2 regions of the Ectobacillus soli genome follow, and region 2 is predicted to be linked to the other one. Evidence: riboswitches for the same ligand, from Rfam matches in the RefSeq annotation. Region 2 holds a riboswitch; the other holds the start of a gene.

Region 1 (8,693 bases), 990 kb from region 2:
GAAAAAAACCTCATACAAGATAAAGGATTGCATTAGGGAAATATGTAATCTAATATAGGTGAGATGTTATACTAGAAAAGAGGGGATGGTTTAATGATTGGAGATTCAGTTGAAAAAGATGCGGTATACAATGTGATTTATAGAAGGAGAGATGTACGTAGTTTTCTCCCAAATCCGATACCAGAAGATGCAGTCGAGCGGATTTTGCAAGCGGCGCATCATGCTCCTTCGGTAGGGTTTATGCAGCCATGGAATTTTATTATGGTTACGTCTTCGCCCGTGAAAGAGAAATTAGCATGGGCAGCGGAGAAGGAAAGGAAAGCGCTTTCGATTCATTACGAAGATGAACGTTCAGCCAAGTTCTTGGAATTGAAAATAGAAGGAATCAAACAAGCTCCGCTCACGATTTGTGTGACATGCGATCCGACGCGAGGTGGTTCTCATGTTCTTGGGAGAAATTCGATTCCAGAGACGGATATATTATCGACAGCATGCGCCATTGAAAATATGTGGCTAGCTTCATGTGCAGAAGGATTGGCGATGGGATGGGTTAGCTTTTATAAGAAAAATGATGTGCGCGATATTTTGCATATTCCGCCTCATATTGATCCGGTTGCCTTGCTTTCCATTGGGTATACTGAGGATTATCCGAAGCAACCTATTTTAGAGACGGCTAATTGGGAAAAGCGCCGCAGTCTTGCCGATTTAATTTTTCATGAAACATGGGGGAATTAACAGCAATTGTAAAAAAATGTTGAAAAGTCAAACAATTTGCGGTATCATGACTACAAACAAGAATTGTTTTAAAAGTGAATAGTTTCAGCGATAAAATAAGATGCCACAAAGGCTTAATAGGGAATCCGTGAAAAAACGGAACTGTACCCGCAACTGTATGTGTGGACGAAATAGGTGAACCACTGTAATGAATACGGGAAGGACCTAAAGTAGGAAGATGCACGAGTCAGGAGACCTGTCTTAGTTCTATAAGTTTCAAATTCTTCGGGGATTGAGAAGGTGAAGCGACAGCATTGATAAAGGTTTGTATGCGCTTACCTTTCCGAGCTTTCGTTTCAGTCACTCATGAATAGTTGAGTGGCTTATTTGTTTTGGAAGAGAAAATAGTAAATTTACAATTGAATAGAATGATAGAAATGAGGTACGCGGTGATTTACAAGCTGCGTTTAAAAGGGAAGATGGTGAAAATCCATCACGGTACCCGCCACTGTAAAGGGGAGTTTTGTTGTACATGTCACTGAGCGATGCTTGGGAAGACGCAATGAAATGATGAACCTAAGTCAGGAGACCTGCCTTGTTTTTGGCTTACTTAAACTTACGGGAGTATGGGTGGAAGTGCTGACTAAAATGCTGTAGCAATCGTATTTATTCGCACCCCTATCCGTTGATAGGGGTGCTTTTTTTAGTGTAGAAAGGAGAGTTGCTATGACGACTTGGAACCTAACAGGAACGAAGCATCACGTATTGGTTTGTAACGGAAGTAGCTGTATGAGAAAAGGAGGAGAGGAGGTAACGCAGGCGATTCGTGGTGAGATTACGAAAATTGGGGCTGATGCTCTTATACATACAACAAGAACAAGGTGCAATGGAAGATGCAAGGATGCTCCTATTGTCATCGCCTACCCGCAAGGAACTTGGTACAAGGAAGTAGACGAAATAATTGGAAGACAGATTGTGCAGCAACTTGCCTCTGGCAATGTACTAGATGAAGCAGTTCTCTATCATTATGAGGAGGATGGCTTTATCCCTCTAGTAGGTTCAAAAAGTGAAGCTGGCATATTGAAATCAAATAATTGAGGTGTTTCGTTTGGAATGGATTGCGTTTACTTGCTTAACAATTTTACTTGGAATGAAGCATGGTATGGATGGTGATCATGTGGCAGCCATTGCCGATATGGTTGGAAGTGCAGGACAGAAACGCAAGCAAGTGTCACTTGGTGTCATGTATGCCTTTGGTCATGGATTCATCGTCTTTCTCATTGGTCTCCTATCCTTATTTTTAGGGGTAGAATTGTCGAAAGCTTCAAGGGAAGCATTAGAGCTATTGGTTAGCCTTTCCTTGCTTGTACTAGGAACGTATATGTTGATTACGATGGTTTGGCAAAGACAAGATTATGTTTATAAAAGCAGGTTCAGAATTGTATATGAATTATTTGCACGAAATAAAAGGGAAAACAGAGTATCTACAACACAGTTTGGGATGATTGGCGCCTTTATAATTGGCATCATTCATGGCATTGGGGTAGAAAGTCCGACTCAAATCGTCATCTTAACAAATGCGGTCGGCGTGCATCATATCTCGTCTGCGATGCTGCAACTCATTTTATTTGTTGTTGGATTGTTGATTTCCACAATTACGATTGCCTTATGTTTTTCATGGGGTTTTATGAAGACGATAGCAAGACAACGACTTTACTTCATTTTAGGTTCTGTTACGGGCATATATAGCATAGGTCTGGGAGTTTCCATGCTTCTAGCCTATTGGAAAGGCGGCGCATGAGCGTGAAAGGAAAAGTAGCAGTTATTGGGTTTGGCCCAGGAAGTAGCGAGCATATTACGAAACGGGCAAAGGAAGCAATTGGGGAATGTGACATCGTTATTGGTTATAAAACATATGTCGATTTGATAGAAGGATTATTAGTAGGACAGACGATTGTGAGCACTGGTATGACAGAAGAAGTAAGCCGGGCGCAAGAAGCGGTAAGACAAGCTGAGCAGGGCAAGAATGTTGCTGTTATTTCAAGCGGTGATGCCGGTGTGTACGGGATGGCGGGTCTTGTTTATGAAGTTCTTCTAGGGGCTGGATGGCGAAAGGAAACCGGCGTTGAGGTTGAAATTATTCCAGGTATTTCGGCGATTAATTCCTGTGCTTCATTGCTCGGAGCACCGATTATGCATGATGCATGCACGATTAGCTTAAGCGATCATTTAACGCCTTGGACTTTGATTGAAAAGAGAATTGATGCGGCGGCGCAGGCTGACTTTGTCATTGCCTTTTATAATCCGAAAAGCGGGAGAAGAACGAGACAAATTGAAGAGGCACAGCGGATCTTACTAAAGTATCGCTCGCCAAATACGCCGGTCGGCCTTGTGAAAAGTGCGTATCGTGACCGGCAAGATGTTGTTATTACAAACCTTGCAAACATGCTAGAACATGAAATTGGGATGCTTACAACGGTGATTGTCGGAAATTCATCGACGTTTGTCTATGATAATCTCATGATTACCCCGCGCGGCTACCAACGAAAGTATACGCTAGATCAAACCGAGCAAAAGCTTGCGCCGCATAAGCGTCTGCAAAAGGAAGCAGAGCCTTGGTCATTGAATCAAGTTAAGATGTCTCCACATGAATTAGCAGAAGAGGCGCTGCAAGCTGTTTCGGGGGAAATCGATAATGAAAAGTCATTTATCCAGCAACCAATTACATCCTTATTAGAGCTCGCTGTAAGTCCAGGTGTTGCTAATAAGAAATTTACAGCACAGCAGATGATGACACTTGCCGAGCTAGTATCGGACGAAGGCACGATGGAATATACACCGGATCATGCGATCAAGCTTGTGATTCCAACCGATAATCCGAATTCAATTACAACTACTTTACAGGAAGCAGGCTTTTTACTGTCACCGATAGGGGAGGTGCTAACAGTTAAGGCATGCGACTTTTGCGATGGAGACAAAAAGGATAGCATTCCCTATGCTGAAGAAATTCAAACAAAGCTAGGAGGAATACAGCTACCGAAAGAGCTGAAAATTGGCTTCAATGGCTGTGCCATGGCGTGTTATGGTGCTGTGAAGGAAGATATCGGAATCGTTTTTCGAAGAGGAGCCTTTGATTTGTTTTTAGGTGCAAAAACAACCGGACGAAATGCACATTCAGGCCAGATTGTTGCAGAAGGAATTGCACCTGACAAAATTGTCGGTATTGTAGAAGCAATCGTACAGGAATATAAGGAGAAAGGTTATCCGAACGAACGCTTTTACAAATTCTTTAAACGCGTTAAGAATGTACAGGGCTTCGAGTTTCAGGATATGACGCCGAATTTGAAAATAGAAGAACCGGCTTGCGGAGAGTAAGTAGGAAAAATAAGGGGGAAGATGTGTGAAAGCTATTTTGTTTGTAGGGCATGGGAGTAAAGATCCAGAAGGAAACAGCCAAGTTCTGCAGTTTATAGAAAATATGAAGTCAGGATGGGATCCGTCACTTTTAATAGAAGCATGCTTTTTAGAATTTGAAAGACCGACAGTTAGTCAAGGAATTGATAACTGCGTTGAAAAGGGTGCAAAGGAAGTAATTGTGATTCCAATTATGCTTTTACCTGCTGGGCATTCGAAAATTCATATTCCAGCAGCCATTGATGATGCAAAACAAAAGTATTCCCATGTATCTTTTACATATGGTAAACCAATAGGAGTCCATGAAGAAATCTTCGGGATTTTGAAAACGAGATTAGTAGAAATTGGTGAGAATCCAGATGAACCAATGGCAGACACTGCTATTCTACTTTTGGGACGTGGTGGGAGTGATCCCGACGCAAACAGTGATTTATATAAGATTTCAAGATTACTTTGGGAGAAAACAAATTATAAATTTGTCGAACCAGCTTTCATGGGTGTGACGGATCCGCTTGTAGAAGAAGGAGTTGAGCGGTGCATCAAGCTTGGGGCAAAGAAAGTGATTATTCTTCCTTACTTTTTATTCACAGGCATTTTAATAAAACGTTTGGAAGAGATGATTACAAAGTTTCAAGGGCTGCACCCTGACATTACGTTTGAGCTGGCAGGCTATTTTGGTTTTCATCCAAACTTACTTACTATTTTACAAGAACGTGCTAGGGAAGCACTGCAAGGTGAAGTGCGTATGAATTGTGACATTTGTCAATATCGTTTGGATGCGATGGAACATATTGAACATCATCACCACGACCATGATCACGATCACGACCATGATCACGATCACAACCATGATCATCATCACAGTCATGAGGAGAAAAAGGCAGGCGGATTGATATGATTTTCATGCTGGCTGGCACAAGTGATGCCCGTGCATTGGCGTTAGAAATCCAGAAAGCCGGTTATTTGATCCTTACCACAGTTGTTACAGAGAATGCTGCATCGGAAATGAAGCAGGTGGGAATCGATGTAAGGACAGGAAGAATGACAGATAAAGAAATGGCCGATTTCATTCGGGAAAAAGGTGTACAAGTTGTCGTGGATGCCAGCCATCCTTTTGCGGAAGAGGCATCCAAAAATGCTATCCATGCAGCTGAGCAGGCGCAAGTTCCGTACATCCGCTATGAGCGTGAATCTCAGAAATTTGCGTATGAAAAAATGACGGTCGTAAGCAGCTATGAAGAGGCGGCCATAGAAGCGGCAAAGAAAAAAGGGGTTGTCATGTTAACGACTGGCAGCAAAACCCTGCAAATCTTTACGGAAAAATTAGTAGCACTTCCGGATGTTCGCCTGATTGCCCGTATGCTGCCACGCACAGACAATATGGAAAAATGCGAACAGCTTAGATTGCCGCAAAAAAATATTGTGGCCATTCAAGGACCATTTACAAAGGAGCTGGATAAGGCTCTTTATAATCAATATGGCGTCACCACGATGATTACAAAGGAAAGTGGAAAAGTTGGCTCTGTTGATGAGAAAGTAGAGGCGGCAAAAGAACTCGGTATCGACATCATTCTCATTGAACGGCCAAAAATGGAATATGGTTGTGTGTATTCTCATTTTTCTGAGGTATTACAAGCGTTAGAGGAAGCTTTGCTGTTAAAAAAATAGAAACCATTAAATAAGGAGATGGAGCATATGGATTTTCGTACTGAATTTAAACCTGTTACGGTTCAGCCCGAGCAAATTGAGGGAAGAAGCTTTGCTATGATTACGGAAGAGCTAGGACCACATTCTTTTACCGAGGAACAATATCCTATCGTGCAACGTGTTATTCATGCATCAGCTGATTTTGATCTAGGAAGGAGCTTGCTATTTCATCCCGATGCAATCCAAGCTGGTATTCGTGCAATCCGAAGCGGGAAAAAAGTGATAGCAGATGTACAAATGGTTCAAGTGGGAGCGAACAAAACACGAATTGAAAAGTTTGGTGGGGAAATCAAAGTATATATTTCGGATCCGGATGTAAGAGAAGAAGCAAAGCGATTGAATACGACGCGTGCCATCATTTCGATGCGAAAAGCGATTAAAGAAGCAGAAGGTGGTATTTATGCGATTGGCAATGCACCTACTGCCTTGCTGGAGCTCATCCGTCTCATTAAAGAAGGAGAAGCAAAACCTGATCTTATAATTGGACTTCCTGTTGGTTTTGTATCTGCAGCTGAATCCAAAGAAGAATTAGCAAAGCTAGATATTCCGTTTATTACGAATGTAGGGAGAAAGGGCGGAAGTACGATAACGGTGGCAGCGTTAAATGCTCTTTCTTTACTAGCGGATAAGGAATAAAAATGAGTGAGAAAAAGCTTCGCGAAGGCTATACAACCGGATCGTGTGCGACAGCCGCAACGAAAGCAGCACTTACTGCTCTTATTACCGGACAAACGCAAACTGAAGCGACGATTTATTTGCCAATCAAACGATTTGCCACGTTTGTTATTGAAAGCTGTGAACGAACCGAGCAAACTGCATTGGCAGTTGTAATAAAGGATGGTGGAGATGATCCCGATGCAACGCACGGGGCGAGCATTATTTCTACTGTGACTTGGTCAGATCAGCCAGATATCGTGTTAGATGGAGGCACCGGAGTAGGACGCGTCACGAAGGAAGGATTGCCGGTTGCTGTCGGGGAAGCGGCGATTAATCCCGTGCCGCGCCGCATGATTCTAGAGGCCGCACGTGATGTTCTGCAGGATTATGGTATAGAGCGAGGCATTACCATTGTGATTTCTGTACCAGGCGGGGAAGAAATTGCGAAAAAAACGTTAAATGGCCGGCTCGGTATCATCGGTGGAATCTCGATTTTAGGAACGCGCGGGATTGTCGTCCCGTTTTCTACATCTGCTTTTAAAGCAAGTATTGTGCAGGCAATTCGGGTAGCACGAGCTAGCCACTGTGACCACGTTGTCATCACGACAGGCGGACGCAGTGAAGCGTATGCGATGAAGCAATTTCCTTATTTGCCTGAGGAAGCGTTTATTGAAATGGGTGATTTTGTTGGGTTTACGTTAAAGCAGTGCAAACGGCAAGGGGCAAAGCGCGTTTCGATGGTTGGAATGATGGGGAAATTCTCCAAGGTAGCCCAAGGGATTATGATGGTCCACTCAAAAAGTGCAGCGGTTGATTTTGAATTTTTAGCACAGATTGCTTGCAAAGTGGGGGCTGGGCAGCCGCTACTCGAAGAAATTAAAGCTGCCAATACAGCATCACAGGTTGGAGATTGGATGATGCAGCATGGCTACGTGGAATATTTCACGAAGCTAAGTGAGCATTGTTGCCTGTCTGCTCTTCAGGAAGTGGATGGTGGTATGGAAGTGGATACGACTTTATATACGTTAAAGGGAGAATGCTTAGGAAAGGCAGTGCGCCATTGATGAAAATAATTGGAATTGGTGATGATGGGAAGCAAAGCTTGCTTCCTAAGTATGAGAAGTGGATTTATGAAAGTGAAGTGCTAGTAGGAGGAAACCGGCAGCTTGCCTTTTTCCCAGATTATACGGGAGAAAAGGTTGTGATTGAAGGCGGACTTGCAAAATTAGTAGAACGTCTTCAAACAGAGACGAGAAGCGTTGTCATTCTAGCATCAGGTGATCCCCTATTTTATGGGATTGGTAGCTATTTATCTAGCAAAATAGAAATTGAAATCTATCCGTATGTAAGTTCCGTCCAACTTACCTTTGCAAGAATGGGAGAACGATGGAATGATGCGTATTTGACCAGCGTTCATGGAAGAAGTATGAAGGGGCTTGCCCAGCGCATTGACGGAAGAGAAAAAATTGCTATTTTAACAGATGAAGAGAATTCACCGAATCGAATTGCACAGTACTTATTGTCGTTTGGCATGACGGAGTATAAGGCATTTATAGCAGAAAATGTAGGAAGCGAAAATGAAAGATGTCGCCATATGGAGTTAGACGAGATGAAAGATGCCGAGTTTTCGCCGTTAAATGTAGTGGTTTTGAAGAAAACGGCTGAAGGTCCATCTTGGTCTATCGGTATAGAGGATGAAGAGTTTATTCAGCGTAAGCCTGAGAAAGGGCTGATTACGAAAAAGGAAATTCGAGCGCTGAGCATAAGTGCACTTCATTTGCAGAAGGACAGTATTGTATGGGATATCGGTACATGTACAGGTTCTGTGGCGATTGAGGCAGCAAAAGTAGCACGTGAAGGACAAATCTTCGCCATTGAAAAGAATGAAGGTGATTTAGAAAATTGCTGGCAAAACTTAGCAAAGTTTCGCGTAGATGCAACCGTTGTCCAAGGAAAAGCACCAGAAGGACTCGATACATTCTCTGATCCGGATGCCGTATTTATCGGCGGGACAGCAGGCGGAATGGATGCGATTTTAGACATTTGCTGCAGTCGGTTGAAAGAGAAAGGCCGGATTGTTTTAAATGCGGTAACGATTGAAAATTTGGCGGAAGCTCAGAAAGCATTTAAAAAACAAGGATTCAAGACGAATATTACGCTTGTCCAAATTTCACGAAGCAAGCCGATTTTGAACCTAACTC
Region 2 (8,693 bases):
AGAATGGTTATATGTATAAAATACCACAAAATGGTTATTGTTTCAAAATTTATAAAATGAAACAATACCAAAATTGATACCAGAAGAATTATTTTCTTGGAATAGATTTCTACCATCTACCCATACTAAAATGAAACATTAGAAAAGGAGGGATTTCGTATGCAAAAAAATGCTAAAAGTTACGTGCAAGATTCCTGTCAAGCATTAAATCAGGCAGCATCATGCCTGCAAGATGCACTACAAACAGTAGAAAAGGCTAATAATCGCCAACAAATCCAATCATCTTTACAAGCGGTGCAGGGCGCTATTACGCAATGTACGAGCGTAGAACAAGCGCTTTCCCAAGAGTAACTTTCATTCCTATCGTAATACTGAAATAAGCACCTAAATAGGTGCTTATTTCGTCAGAAAGAATTAAATTTTCATATGTAAAATCTGTTATTCGTCTCATTTCTGTATTCGTAGGAACTTTGCAATTATTCTAGAAGGACGTGCGAAAAATTCATAATTGATTAAAGTATATGATATCCTCTAACTACCGCCCCTATCGTCCCTGCTCCAGGGAGAATAGTGTCACGGCACATAACTTTCACCGGCATTCGGTACGATACGCTCCCAATCAATGAGTGCTACAACGTTTGCGGTAAACCACTTACACCTGATCGTAAGATGAACCATTTTCAAGCTTTAATACCACCATCACGTTTAAATGTCCTCTCGGAGTGCGTATGGTCCTTTAAATGAAGTGCTCTGTCATAGCAGGATCCTTCATAATACATATCTAACGCTAACCTCTATCTTTTTTACACCATTTTAGCAACATCCGTTCCCGTCTTTCCTGTCTCACGACTCGAGCAAAGTTTAAACAAAAAAACCGAAACGCATTGCTTTAGCAAATTATTTCGGTTACTACCATAGATTTATTTACTTGTCGGTTTCTCAAGCGTGTATAAATCTTCTTCTACATTCTCCATACGCTCTATAATTAACTTTCTAGCATCTTGAAGGGCGGCATTATAAATATACGGAGACACATCATCCATGATAAAAGAAAGAAGTTGCTCGGCTTCTAAATTTCCTATTTCTGACCATTGCTTTTCTTGAAAATAATTTTGCAAATTCGTCACCATTTGCTGTCTTTCTTCCTTTGGCATCTTTTCAATCATACGGCTTTCTCCTTTTCAGGCATTTCTTGTAGCATACCATATTTACCTTTAAATCTCGTCAATATTTTAATCCATTGCGTACTAAATAGACCGAGAAAAAATATATTGGAGAGCGCATGGGCAAGATCAAAGTAAAAACTAGATATATAAATTCCGACGACAGTTGACCATGTTACACTGTCAGTAAAGCCTAGAAGGACCCAAACATTCATGATCCAACCGAAAACAAAGCCAGCTATACCACCGTATATCATACGTCCCCATACTTTCTTCATAAGAAATGTATTACGTAGGAGTCCCGCAAAGAGCCCCATTAATCCCCAGCAAACCATTTGCCACGGCGTCCACGGTCCTTGTCCTAAAAACAGATTGGATACAATAGCAGCTGTTGCTCCAATTAAAAATCCAGATTCTCCACCAAAAACGATGGCTGAAACGATTATAACGAAAGACGTAGGCTGAACACTTGGCAACATACTAAATGGCACACGACTTACAGCAGCTATAGCCGCTAATACTGAGAGTAAAACAACTTCCCTAGATGCAAATGCCTTACGTTCAAATCGAACGTAGAAAGGCAACATAATGATGAATAAGAATAAAAAACTAATCCATAAATAATACCGATCATTCATAGAGTTAAATGCAAGAATGATTAGCAAGAAAGAGCATGCTACTAGGATTGCAAGGAGAGTTGACTTTCGCATGCTATCACATCCTCCCATGTAAGAGCGTAAGGCATTTGCTTGCGCACTAACCGATTAATCGAAGTTGTGTAGAAGAAGTTCTCGCTGAAAAAACGTTGCGGTGTTTCTTCCATAATAAGCTGACCGTCAAAAAGCATGACACACCGAGTTACATACTTAGCAGCAAAGGCTAAATCATGTGTTGCCATGACAATAGTGGTTCCATTCTTCCTAAGACTTGTAAGAATATTTCCTAGCTCTTCCTTCTTTTCTGGATCGAGACCTTTTGTTGGTTCATCAAGCACAAGTATTGATGGTTTTGCTAGCAGTGCCAAGCAAATAGCAACAAGTTGTTGCTCCCCTCCACTACAATCATGAGGATGCCGGTTTTTCGTAGACGCTATTGAAAATTGTTGTAACATGTCTTCGACTACATGTTCTGGATGTTCATATTTACAATCTCTAGCACGGTTTAGCAGTTCATCCCACACAGTATCAAATGTGAAATGATAGTAGGGATGTTGAGATACATATCCGATTTCTTCATAACGGCGCGTTACATCTAACTTTTGAATGGACGTCCCATTCCATAATACTTTCCCTCGTCTTGCTGTGACTAAACCTGCCAATACCTGCAGAAAAGTCGATTTTCCTGTACCATTTTTTCCGACTAATCCTACCCAATCTCCTGTATGTACTTGAAATGAAACATTTTGTAATACCATTGCACTATTTTTTTCATATTGAAACGTAACATGCTTTGCTTCTAGAAGCACATGGTCCTCTGATTTGTCTATTTGAGCACAAGTATCATTGTGAAACTTCGGAAGTATTTTCTTCCCATCTCGAACGGTAAAAGGTGGAAATTCTGCCCCCCATTCTAAAAATAGACGTGGAATTTGCGGTATATAACAGCGAAAATCATTATGATTCCAAAGTTGCTTCACAACCTCACTTGGGTGACCATCATATACAATATGACTATCATCCATAAAGACAAGACGATCAGCAAGAGATAATACTTCATCTAAACGGTGCTCACTCATGATAATTGTAATGCCCAGTTCTTCGTGTATACGCTTTAAAAGTGTTAAAAAATCCTTTGCTGCAATTGGATCAAGTTGTGCAGTCGGTTCATCTAATAATAGTAGCTTAGGCTGTAAAATGAGTACAGCAGCTAAATTTACGATTTGCTTTTGTCCCCCTGAAAGTGTATGTACAGACGTGTGCAGTAAATCTTGAAATCCAAGAAAACTAATAAGTTCTGCAATTCTTTTTTGAATAACGGCCGATTCATAGCCTAAATTTTCTAACGAAAAAGCAAGTTCCTGAACAACCGTATCCATCACAATTTGATTATCAGGATTTTGAAACACAATACCAATTTCCTGGGCGCTAGAGACAGAGGGTAACGAAAGAAGTGGCTTTCCGTTATATAACACTTCACCTGTGCGCGTGCCAATTGGCTGAAGCTCTTTTTTTAAATGATGAAGTAAAGTTGTTTTTCCAGAACCCGACCGTCCCGCAAGTACAACAAATTGTCCTTCATCTATTGATAATGAAACGGCAGATAGCGCAGGATCTTTTTCATTGCTATATGTAAATGTTACTTCCTTTAGTTGTGTGTGTGCCACCAAATCCATTCCCTTCCTTCCACCACTAGCGGTACGCTTATATATAATAGAAATGATGCATATGCGATCCAATCCATATGAAACATATTATGTAGCCTTGGATACACATGGAGTACCCCCTGACCGCTCTGAAGTGCTACCATGCAACTACTAAAAAAAGCAAGAAGTGCTAGCAGAACGAGTCGATCCCGAATCTCAAACTGATAGCGAATATACGTACTTCGTTTTGTTGTACCAAATCCTCTAGCCTGCATGGAATCAGCAGTTTGAAGTGCCTCTTCTAAGGAACAAACAAGTAAAACCGACAGGAGCTTCATTCCATTACTTGCTCTATTTTTTAATGTTCCGCTCTCCGTTTGAATCCCCTTTGTCATTTGAACGAGTTTTATCTGCAATAAACGCCGAATAAATAAGGGCACAAACCGAATCGAAATCATTGTAAGTAAGGCAATTTTGGGAGAAAATCTTGAAAACACATATAAGAATTTATGACTTGTAATGATCGTTTGAAACGATGCAAAGGAAAGTGCAATCGAAAAAAATGAAAGAGCCATCGTTATGCCATATACGATAGCTTCGAGCGTAACAGGATTGTCAAAAATATAAAATAACATCGTACTCCCACGGTGAGTTAATAGCGGATTTAAAACTGCAATAAACAATGTCAAACTAAGTGATGCAAGCAGTAATTTTTTTAATGGTTGGTCGCTGCCATGCCTAGATAGCAATACCAATAGTAGAACAATAGCAGATAGTAAAAAGATGGGGTGTAGCATGGTCATACATAATATGATAACACCCACATAATACAAAAAAGAAACAATTGGATGTACGGAAGCAAATGCTGACTTCACGGTTTTTCTCCGTTCGTCGTATATACCCATTCAATTTTATCCCCATTTTTCACTGATGCTGCCCCGGCACTTACATTTAAGTATACGCCGTTCACACGATACATCCAACCACTTCGAGGACCGCGGTCCTTCTCATACAAATTATTAATTCCCATTACATAAGCAGAAGGACCAACTCCTTCTGATTCCATTTGTATCCCCTTACTTTTTACTGTACGTGATAAGATAGTAAATACAGTATCACTGCCTTGTACTTCTACTTCTGTTGTACCCAAAATCATTCCACTATCAGAACGAATCGAAAGTGTAGCAACGTTTTTTTGAGGGGGTGCAGGTGCAGGTGAAGCTGAAGCCGATGATGACGCTTGTTGTGATTGGGATTGACTTGATTGTGAAGATGCCTGAACTGTAGGCGCTGCAACTGAATTAGTAGCGTTACTTTGCTGATTCGAAGAAGATTGTGTGGACGGGGATTCTCCCTGTTGATTTGTCGTCTCCTTCTTCTGTTCTTCTTGTTGTTTATTCGTATCTTGTTGTGTATCTTGTTTTGGCTGTTCTTGTGTTTGCCCTGCATTAGCCTGCTGTGTTGGTTTAGAAACTTGCTGACTGTTTTTTGCTTGCGTACTGCAGCTAACTAACAACGCAGCCGAAAAGCAGCAGACCATTAATAATTTTACATATTTCATGATTCCACATCCTTTCCTGTTAAAAAGAGTAGGAGCAAGACTGCTCCTACCATCCTACTACATTACTTTATTTCGCAAGGCGATCATTGCGACGCCGATAAATAATAGTCCAGCAGCAATGGACGTCCAAAAATCTGTTCCAATTAATCCGGTATCAGGTAGTTGTTTTTTTTGTTCTTTCGCCTGAGATGGATTTGTTTGTTGCTCTGTTGATGTATTGTTTACTTGGTCTTGTTGCTGTACTTGCTCTTGCTTTTGTTCTTGCTTAACCTGTAAGTCTGTTTTAGGTTGCTCAGAAACAGGTACAGGGGTCACCGATGGATTGTCTTGCTTACTATCAGTTGTCTGCGTATTCGTCCAATGAAAAATGGATCCTTTTCCATCCACAAAGTACTTATATTGTACAAGTGCATAGAAGGCTTGATCAAACGCCATACCATTATTGAAATCATCACCAGCAATCCATTTAAATCCGCCATTATCAAGTTGAAACGATAATAGGTTTTGAACAGCAGAGCTATTTTTCGTAAAGTCTTTTCCAGTTGGATCTATTCCCATCATGGATAGTGCAGTTACAACTACTGCTGCGCTATTTGAATTTTCATTACCATAGGATACAAACCCACCATCAGGTAATTGGATTCCCTTTAAATAATCTACAGTATGTTTTACGGCTGCTGCTACATCTGAATTATCCTGATGAACAGCTAGCGCCATTAATACCATTGCATTTGTATCTGGATCTTGATCTTCCGTCCATTTACCTGGAGACGTTTGTGTCTTCAGAATAGCAGCGATTAACTTTTCACGGTTCCATGTTGCATCGCTTGGAATACTATAATCCTTGCTATCTAGTGCAAGCAACGCATAAGTATATGCATAAATATCATTTACTTTGGAATCATTGTACAGCTTTGAAATTAAGTTTTGACCTGCTATATTTGTAGCATCTCCACCTACTGCATTTACAGCTAGTATCGTACTAGCTAAATAGGTTCCTTGTAAACGGCCACTATTCTGCACACGATCCGCTAATTTTTGTAAATAATTGTTTTTTACATCACTTGAAACCGTATCCGTTGCACGAGTAAGTGCAATAGCTTGCCAATCTGACTGAATTCCATTGGTTAACGTAAAATCAATTGCCTTTTTCAATGCAGCATCAACCGCTACAGTCGATGTTTGAGTGGGACTTTGTGTTGCTTGTACAGGCGTTTGTGTTGATGTTGGTGATGTCGGTGATGTCGGTGATGTTGTGCACGCGCCATATCCTTTTATGCTATCATTTACAGTCTGTGCTAGTAAATCCGTTCCCCAGTTAAGCGTGTAGCGGTAAGCGATAACATCATTATTTTTCACTATGTAATCGGATGCGCCAACATCGGCAGACTTGCCATTAATTTCATACATCCATCCGCTTTGCGGACCATCATCATACTCTTTTAGTCCGTCAATACCTGTGACATATGGCTTACCAGCAAATGAAGAAGAAGCAACTTTATCTCCCAATTCTTTCTTCAACATATCATAAGCAGTTTCATTAGCATCTAGATTCACTACCTTCGGACATAGAATGACCTTTTTCTGTGAATCTCCTACTACAATAAGCGTTGCTTGATTGCCAGCTGCATAGGCTAATGTACCTCCATTAGCGAACGAAAGGACTACCAATAATACTGCCATAACAAACAATGAAAACTTCTTTTTAATCATCTTTCTTAATCTCCCCCCTACCCTAAATCTACGCAAAAAGCGCCCCTCTACGAGAGAGGGGCGCGCGTATCCGTTCATCAACTTTCATGATAAAATCCGTCTACACAAAACTTCCTATTCCTCGTAGGATCTTGGTGTTGTGTTCTTTCTACCGGCAGGTCTCCTGACTTGTGCGTCATCAACAACGTGCGCCTTCCCGATAACCAGTGGCATCTTGCACGTAATCTCTGCACTTACAGTGGCGGGACCGTGTCGGATTTTCACCGACTTCCCTTTTAAACATAATGTAGTTGCATTATGTACCAATAGTATTAGTAACTTTTAAAATTCTAAATAAGCTTACTACAAATCCCCTTCTTTGTCGATAATAATTGTAATATTTTGAAAGAATCATTTAAATCATAGTAAATGAAATAAACTTTCATTCCTCTATTTCTACTCTATAATTTTTTTGTATACTAATATAAGAAAGGAGTTGAATCAATTGGCTAATAAAACGATTGCTAGTCGAATTCTAGATCGAAATCATATCCCCTATAGTCTTCATGAGTACGATTGGGACGAAGAACATTTAAATGCACAGCATGCAGCGGAGCAAGTGGGTCTTCCACTTGAGCAAGTGTTTAAAACGCTTGTTGTACGCGGGGATAAAACAGGTATTGTTATGGCTTGTATCCCTTCTCATACAGAAATAAGATTAAAATCCTTGGCTGCAGCAAGTGGGAATAAAAAAGTTGAAATGGTTCACGTAAAAGAAATTCAAGCACTTACTGGCTATATTCGCGGCGGGGTATCTCCGTTAGGTGTAAAGAAAAATTATCCTCTTTATATTGATAAAACAGCAGAAGATATAGATCCTATTAGCATTAGCGCAGGTAAGCGTGGGTTACAAATATTTATAAGCGGCAAGGATTTAGTTAAAGTGACAAACGCAACACTATGTGCGATTACAGAAAAAGATGCAGAATAACCTGCATCTTTTTTCTACTACGCAGAAACAAGTATTTAACATGAGTGTGACAAGTCCTTAACCCAAACATTCATATCTTCTAATTTATCATAAATATAAGAATTATTTGTTAGTATTCCTTGATATCGATAGCCAGATTGTTAAATTTTAAAGACTGATTTATACAAAGATGCAAGTTCCTCACAATCTAAAATCATTGCTTCTCATATTGTATAATTTTTATTTTATAAATTAATATTTTGTAACTGCAATTGTTTTGAAAACTTTTCTTCGTCCATAGGTTTTCCGAATAAAAAGCCTTGAATATTCCAGCATTCATGAAAATTTAAAAATTCTAATTGCTCGTCCGTTTCTACTCCTTCCGCAATAATTGCAAGCCCTAGCTTTTTAGCAATAAATATAATCGCTTCTGTAATATTTTCACTATTGCTATTATTACCTATGCGCCATGTAAACGATCGATCGATTTTTAAAATATCAACATTATAGTCTTGCAAATAACTAAGAGAGGAATATCCAGTTCCAAAGTCATCAATAGCAACGGAGACGCCCGTTTCTTTTAATTTACGAATTACTTGGCTCACATATTCATTATGATTTAAGGCGATGTTTTCGGTAATTTCAATTATTATATATTGCGGATCAATTTCCGTTTCTCGTAGAATTTCATCTACTGTCTCCACAAAATTTTTATGTAAAAACTGTTTGCTTGACACATTAATCGACATAGGTATTTTCGGAAGACCTTCATCTTGCCATTTTTTATTTTGTAAACAAGCCTTACGTAAAATATATTCATCCATTGCAAAAATGAGACCGGTTTCCTCTAACAATGGGATAAACCTATTGGGAGGAATAAGACCGTACTTATTGTGGTTCCAACGAACTAAACATTCCACTCCAATAATTTTTCTTGATTTACTATCGACTTGTGGCTGATAGTGCAAAATAAATTCTTCATTTTCAAGAGCTTTATGTAAATCG

What was found. A riboswitch is a leader RNA that binds a small molecule or an ion and turns the genes downstream of it on or off. The one in region 2 is predicted to bind cobalamin.
Region 1: linked by a shared signal. The riboswitch ahead of ACAN53_RS10915 ((2Fe-2S) ferredoxin domain-containing protein) and the one ahead of ACAN53_RS06055 (DUF4430 domain-containing protein) in region 2 are both predicted to bind cobalamin.

Annotation. Positions count from the first base shown of each region.
Region 1 covers NZ_JBGJZM010000001.1:2,143,659-2,152,351, reverse strand. The annotation lists gene bluB (5,6-dimethylbenzimidazole synthase) at 94-735, shown strand; cobalamin riboswitch at 818-992, shown strand; cobalamin riboswitch at 1,138-1,326, shown strand; gene ACAN53_RS10915 ((2Fe-2S) ferredoxin domain-containing protein) at 1,441-1,812, shown strand; gene ACAN53_RS10910 (HoxN/HupN/NixA family nickel/cobalt transporter) at 1,823-2,515, shown strand; gene cobJ (precorrin-3B C(17)-methyltransferase) at 2,518-4,089, shown strand; gene ACAN53_RS10900 (sirohydrochlorin chelatase) at 4,115-5,026, shown strand; gene cobK (precorrin-6A reductase) at 5,023-5,796, shown strand; gene ACAN53_RS10890 (precorrin-8X methylmutase) at 5,824-6,471, shown strand; gene ACAN53_RS10885 (cobalt-precorrin-5B (C(1))-methyltransferase) at 6,474-7,556, shown strand; gene cbiE (precorrin-6y C5,15-methyltransferase (decarboxylating) subunit CbiE) at 7,556-8,693, shown strand, end outside.
Region 2 covers NZ_JBGJZM010000001.1:1,153,437-1,162,129, reverse strand. The annotation lists gene ACAN53_RS06085 (hypothetical protein) at 160-351, shown strand; gene ACAN53_RS06080 (DUF2164 domain-containing protein) at 921-1,166, opposite strand; gene ACAN53_RS06075 (ECF transporter S component) at 1,163-1,801, opposite strand; gene ACAN53_RS06070 (ABC transporter ATP-binding protein) at 1,843-3,495, opposite strand; gene ACAN53_RS06065 (energy-coupling factor transporter transmembrane component T) at 3,468-4,340, opposite strand; gene ACAN53_RS06060 (DUF4430 domain-containing protein) at 4,337-5,026, opposite strand; gene ACAN53_RS06055 (DUF4430 domain-containing protein) at 5,084-6,739, opposite strand; cobalamin riboswitch at 6,876-7,061, opposite strand; gene ybaK (Cys-tRNA(Pro) deacylase) at 7,224-7,709, shown strand; partial or broken gene ACAN53_RS06045 (putative beta-lysine N-acetyltransferase) at 7,745-7,849, opposite strand; gene ACAN53_RS06040 (EAL domain-containing protein) at 7,934-8,693, opposite strand, start outside.